DNA from 2 places in the Alteromonas sp. BZK5 genome. Region 2 is predicted to be linked to the other one. Evidence: predicted binding sites of a transcription regulator. Region 2 holds the regulator's gene; the other holds the start of a gene.
The links. The regulator FNR, encoded in region 2, switches genes on or off when oxygen is low (the NO sensors DNR and NnrR bind a similar motif). The targets are predictions, from matches to a motif close to TTGATCTAGATCAA.

Region 1 (3,424 bases), on a different contig from region 2:
TAAAAATATCGGTAACCGTATCTTCCAGATTATAGGCGTCAGTTGCAACTGAAATTGGCGTGCTATACACCGCACCGCCTTCAACTGTTACAGTTTGCTCACCAATGTACTTGTAGTCAGGCAAACCTTTTACAGCAATAGAGTAGGTTTGGGTTTGCTGAGTTTTGTTAAGTACTTTTATTGTATAAACGTTCTCAATTAGCCCTTCATTCGTTTCGCGGTATAGCGAGTTTCTGTCGCGGATAATGTCAACTTCGGTGGGGCTGCGCATCCAAATATTGGCAAACAGCAAGCCTATCATCACCACTAAAACCACAAAGTAACCAATTAACTTTGGACGTAAAATGTGAGTCTTACCGCCAGCTAGTTCTTCTTCAGAAGTAAAGCTGATCAGGCCTTTAGGATAACCCATTTTATCCATAACACCGTTACAGGCATCAACACAGGCGCCGCAGTTGATGCATTCGTATTGTAAGCCATTTCGAATATCGATACCGGTTGGGCATACCTGAACACACAGGTTGCAGTCTATACAGTCGCCTAACCCTTTTTCTTTTACTTGCTCGTGACTAAGTTTGCGTGGTCGCGGGCCGCGTTGCTCTCCACGCTTTGCATCGTACGATACAGTAAACGTGTCTTTGTCGAACATGGCAGACTGAAAACGCGCATACGGGCAAATGTGCGTGCACATGATTTCGCGCATGTAGCCAGCGTTTCCGTACGTACATACGGCAAAGAAAATAACCGATAAACCTGCCCAGAAGCTGGTGTTAAATGTTACAAAATCGATAAACAGTTCATCAATTGGCGTAAAGTAGCCAACGAAGGTTAAAGCCGTTAACAGCGCTACCAATACCCAAGCGGTGTGCTTAGCTGTTTTACGCAAAAATTTATCTGCATCCATTTTGCGTGCATCTAGCGCTATACGCTTGTTGCGCGGGCCTTCGAATTTCTCTTCGAACCACGTATAAATGTATACCCACGTTGTTTGAGGACACATAAATCCACACCACACTCGACCAGCGAAAGTGGTGACGAAGAACAGCGCAAAGGCGGAAACAATAAATATATAGGCCAGTAAAGTGAGATCTTGAGGCCATAAGGTTAGAGAGAATATAGTAAATCGCTGCTCACCAATATCGAGTAGCACGGCTTGATGCCCGTTGTACTGAATCCATGGAATGATGGCAAAGAGGCCCAAAAAGAAAAGGCCAAACATGCGTCTAAACGTCTCCAGAGGGCCTTGTACAGCCCGCACATAAATACGGCTACGAGAGTCGTGGCGTTTACCCTCAGGTCCACCTTTGGGTTTATGTACTTTTACCGGTGTAACGGTCTTTACCGGTATTTGTTCATTCATAGCTTAACCTTATGTGACGTAACGAACTGCCTGTGCAGTATAACTGCGTTCAAAACGTCATATTTAATGTAGATCAATAATGCGGCGTATGGTGTATCTTTTTAAAGTTTCAGTCAATACTGAAACTTCAGAACGTAAGTCGTTTTTTGTTTTGATTTCCTCAGTCTATGTAACTTTGTAAATAGTTAAATACAGCTACGTGAATAATGAGGATTAATATAACGGCCAGATGCCATTTGATGCCCAACATCGACGATTAGGCTTTACCTACTATACATGAGTATAGTTTGCTGTATTTACAGGTAAACCGATATGACCCTATTATCGTCGATAATAATGTGGTCAATTACCGTTTGAATCGTGTACAGTGAGCATTGTGAAAATGTAAATTGGCAAAGTGTAGTTGAGCACATAGTGAGAAAGGTGCTAAAAAATTGGCGCTATTTGTAGTCAACGTCTGTCAAAGTTAGCTGAGAAGTCATGTTAAGGTTCTTTATCATCGCTGCTGAAATTATTGTTTTGGTAATTGTGCTGCGGTCTCCTTTTGTTCAGTATCTCTTTGAAGATATCCAGAACTCGCTTTCTGAATGGCTAGTTTCAATTGCCACCTTACCGGAGCGAGAAGAACTGCGTAGTTTACAAGATAAAATTAATATCCAGCTGAGTCCCTTAAAGCCTTACCAGCAAACATATGTTCAGCAAATCACCGCTGATAGCGCAAGTGTTAAACGTTTTTATCACACCTATTGTGAAAAGGACGATATAAACCCCAACTTTACGGGAACTAAACGCGTTCAACTATGCCTAATCATTAAACAGTCGTCAGTTATGCAAGTAGCAAAGCGAGACTAGCCAATTTTAACAAGGCTGGTTAAATATAAAGCTGATATAAAAGCCGACAATTGCTGCATGCTAAGCTTTCTCTAAATGTCTTGCTAACTCATAGTTTAAACGACTGAATTTAGGAGCATAAAAGTGAATAAATTACGTACTTTTTCTTGTTTAAGCTGCGCCACAGCGGTGGGACTCCTTACCGTTTTTGCTCCCACTCAAGCCGCTGAGGTGAAGATAACGTGGGAAGAACCTGAGTCTTATAGCGATGTAAGACCAACCAATGAATCTCGTAAACGGTTCCGCGAACGAACGCTACAAGAGCTTGAAGAACATATTGTAGATTTGGCCAGTGATTTACCTGAGTCGCAAGTGCTGTCAATGACAGTAACAAATGTTGATTTAGCTGGCCAAGTTTGGCCAAGCCAGTTTGTCGGTTTCGGTAACGGCGCCGGTAGCGACGTCCGTATCATTAAGCGCGTTGATATTCCTAGAATGACATTTAGCTACTCGTTGGCTAATGCCGACGGTCAGGTCATTTTAAGTGGTGAAGATGTGAAACTTAAAGATATGGATTTTATGGAGTCGAATATTCGTCGCAATCGCGCGGAATCGCTTTCTTATGAAAAAGCGATGCTTAACGATTGGTTTTCAGATACCTTTTCAACCCAAGTAGCAGCGAACGACTAATAGTTTCGTTCAAGTCATAATAAAAAAGGTCACATATAGTGACCTTTTTTGCATTCATAGCCCATATTTCACGGGCTATAGCAATATAAGCTGCCTACAGATAATCAAACTCATTACCTGATATTGCAAGGGTGCTTTCAGGGCCAGCTTTATAAGCGGCTTTGTGCGCATCGCGACGTACCAAGATACGTTCCATATAGAAGTCACGTGTCTTCATCTTAGACGCTGCAAGTACCGCATTACCTGATGCCTGCGCTTTGTCAGCCATGCTATACCACAGTACACCAATCAAGGAATAGGCGCTGTATGCCAAGTAATCACAAGCAGCGGCTGCAGCGGTGGTGGCATCCATACCTAAGCAATCGGCTGAAGATGCACGCCAGTCATCAAGAATTCCTTGAGCCAGACCCTTCGCCTCACTGTCTTGAATGTCGCTAACTAAAGCGTTAAACGCATTATAGGTCGCTTCCATCATTTGACCGCCATCTCGGGTAAGCTTACGACCAATAAGGTCTAGCGCCTGAATACCGTTGGTGCCTTCAT
Region 2 (3,424 bases):
CCAATTAGGGCCGCTGAAATGCCCACACGGCCAACGGTACCAATAACAACCAGCTCTGCATCCAGTGTTTTTGCCACTAGCGGGATGACCTTTTCCGGAAGGCCTTCTCTTACTACGCATTTGTTCTCAGGAATACCGTACTTTAACGCGTGACTACGCATTTCTTTTAAATGATGATTTTTTACCGCGTCGTGATAGGTATCGGGGTCGAACTCAGGCACTTCTATGGCGATATTAAGTGGTGTAGAAGGGTAACTGTTGACCAAATTTACGCTCCCTTTCAATAAAGAGGCGTAGTCGTTAGCAATGAGGGTGAGCTTATCGTTAAGTGCGGCGTGCTCATCGTCTTCACTGCCTACGTTTACTGCAGCAATAATCTCTCCTCCTTCTGGCCAGTCGTGCTCTTTAACGAGCAATACTGGCCGAGGGCATTTACGCATTAAATGCCAGTCGGTGGGGGTGAAAATAACAGAAGCAAGATCGTCGTGCTTTTTGGTTGCCTTTACCACTAAATCTATCTGATTGTTTAGGGTGTAGTAAATAATCGACTCATACGCACGATTATTCCATTCTACAACGATATCAGTTTCAGTGAATCCTTGTTCTCTTAAGTGGGTGGCAAGCCATTTTGCATGCTCCTTTGTAACTGCATCGCGCATTGACTCGCGCTCATCCGGGCTAAGCATGGTCGTCATATCATAAGATAAGTCGTATACCACCATCATTGCGGTAACTGAAGCGCCTGTTTTTGAAGCGAGTTCATAAGCACGGCTCAGTGCAGGTTGGTTATCGCGCTCGGCATCTACCACGGCCAGAATTCGTTTACACTCAATCATAACGTCCCCCTAACTACGAAACTTAGTAGCGGCTGTCGAAATCGAAGCTTTCTAATACTAACTATAAACGACATTGGGAAAAACGTAAGTTGTTTTAGATCAAGAATTTTACGAGGCGACCATGAGTGAACGTACCTAATTGAATATGGAGCAACCGGCGTGGCGCTGAAAGGGTAGATAGGTGGCTAACACAGGTTACAAAAAAGCGCGCTTAGTGCGCGCCTTATTTAACACTTAAAAAGGACTAACCGCAGACAACGCTAGGGCCGTTAAGCGCCGCTAGTTTGGTGTTTAGCCTATCGAAATCCAAAATAGTAATAAGCTTGCCGTCTACCTTTATGATGTTGTCTTTTTGAAAACGGCTTAACAGACGGCTAATCGTTTCAATCGTTAATCCTAAATAGTTTCCAATTTCGTTGCGCGTCATGGTTAAGTGGAATTCTCTATGGGAAAAGCCACGCTCTTCAAAGCGTTGCGACAGGTGTGAAATGAAGTACAGCAAGCGCTCTTCGGCGGTGCGTTTGTTTAAAAGCATGATCATATCGTGATCTTGTTTTATTTCTGCACTCATAAAGCTCATGATTTGATGGCGAAGCTTTGGAAATTGTACCGACATTTCATCAAGAGTTTCGTAGGGAAGCTCACACACCATGGCTGTTTCTAACGCAGACGTGTAGCTTTGGTGTTTGTTCTCTCTTAATGCATCAAAGCCGATAATGTCACCAGGAAAGTGGAAGCCGGTAATCTGTTCTTCACCTTCGGTATTAGTCACAAAGGATTTAAATGAACCTGTTCTCACTGCAAATAGCGAACGAAATTTATCGCCGGTTTGAATTAGCGTATCGCCCTTATGAAGCGGCTTTTTACGTTCAATAATATCGTCAAGAGATTCAATTTCTGTTTTGTTCAGCGCCACTGGTAAACACAGGTGGCTGAAACTACAGTTTTGACAGTGAATAGAAAATTGGCTTCCTTTGCTCATAATGCATGCTCTTTTAAAGAATACCCCACCATAATACACCGATTTTTAAATGATTGCCCCACAAATAAGATAAGCTGCATATATGGCCATTATTACGGCAATAACTTGTCTAAAATAGGTGTTCTGAAAACTTCGAATAAGATACTGACTACCAGCACTAGCGGCGAGTAAGGTGGGCAGAGTACCTAAACCAAAGAAAAACATAAGAGCTGCGCCTTCAACTGCAGTTCCCGCCGCTAACGACCATGTTAGTGTTGAATACACTAAGCCACAAGGCAGCCAGCCCCAAATGAATCCGTAAGGTATTGCGCTAAAAGGGGTTTTAAACGGCAAAAAACGTTTTGATAAAGGTTGTAGTTTGGAAAATAGGCCTTTACCTGCATTTTCCAGCACCGTTAATCCTGTCCACCATTTGCCCAAATAACAGGCCAGTAGAAATAACATAATGCCGCTAAGTAAAGACAGCGCATAGTTGGCAAGCGGTATGTAGTCTGCGGCGATTTTACCAAGAGCCCCGGTTAAGGCGCCAGCCAGCGTATAGCTAGTTATGCGACCTATATTGTAGGCAAGGGTATAGGGCACAGCTGAAGCGCCTTTTGGAGATACCATTCTAAGCGCTGCAACTATTCCACCACACATGCCCACACAGTGAACACCGCCAGCTAAGCCTATAAGAAATGCAGAGAAGTAATTAATCTCTGCCATGAGGCGCTTGGCTTTTATCTATTTTACTTTCTTGAAGTTGCTTGCGTTGTTCAGCAAGCTTTTTCTCTTCAGGAGGAAGGTCATCGTCAAACAGTATGCTATACCCTTGGCGATCTAAATCTTCAAACTGATTAGTTTTCACCGCCCAAAAGAATATCACGATAGCGACAGCGACTATGATAATGGCGATTGGAATTAATACGTAAATAATACTCATGCTATTTGCTCAAAAGTCGCGTTGAGTTTGTGACTACAATAATACTGCTTAACGACATACCAACAACAGCCATCCACGGTGAAAGTAGGCCAGACACGGCGAAAGGCAGAATCAAAACGTTGTAACCTACCGACCATCCTATATTTTGTCTAATTTTTTGCTTCACTTGGTGTGCGGTTTTAATCAGTGCAGGTACAGAAAGTAGCTGATCGCCAAGTAATATGACATCAGCAGCAGTTTTAGCAACGTCTGTAGCATTGCCTACTGCGATAGCCACATCTGCACTGGCGAGCACAGGCGCATCATTAATGCCATCACCCATCATCATTACTTTTGCCCCCGATTGCTGCATAGCCTGTACAGCATCGTACTTCTGCTCTGGTGTGAGCCCACCTTTAGCTGTTGATATTGGCAAGGAAGCGGTAAGAGCGTCCACGTTTTGTTGTGTATCGCCACTTAATACTGCAAGGGTGTGACTTTTTGCCAGAATATTCAAGGTTTCTTGGGTATCCTCTCGCAACGTGTCGCTTACCTCAAACGCCGCCATAATACGGCCCTTCACGGTGAGAAAGACATTAGCTGACGGATAATCCTTAAGAAGCTTTTGTTGTGATTCGTGGACACAAAATTGGGCAGAGCCCATTGAAAACAAGGTGTCGTTAATTTCACCGCTAATGCCGCCTC

Region 1: a site for FNR is predicted at 1,424-1,437, ahead of ccoG (cytochrome c oxidase accessory protein CcoG). Genes of this name have one in related genera too.

The regions. Positions count from the first base shown of each region.
Region 1 covers NZ_JACSOE010000003.1:74,431-77,854, reverse strand. The annotation lists gene ccoG (cytochrome c oxidase accessory protein CcoG) at 1-1,360, opposite strand, end outside; gene BIZ39_RS01850 (hypothetical protein) at 1,841-2,212, shown strand; gene BIZ39_RS01845 (DUF3016 domain-containing protein) at 2,336-2,881, shown strand; gene BIZ39_RS01840 (acyl-CoA dehydrogenase family protein) at 2,976-3,424, opposite strand, start outside.
Region 2 covers NZ_JACSOE010000010.1:69,953-73,376, reverse strand. The annotation lists gene uspE (universal stress protein UspE) at 1-836, opposite strand, end outside; gene fnr (fumarate/nitrate reduction transcriptional regulator Fnr) at 1,081-1,818, opposite strand; gene BIZ39_RS04790 (sulfite exporter TauE/SafE family protein) at 1,864-2,523, opposite strand; gene ccoS (cbb3-type cytochrome oxidase assembly protein CcoS) at 2,510-2,740, opposite strand; gene BIZ39_RS04780 (heavy metal translocating P-type ATPase) at 2,742-3,424, opposite strand, start outside.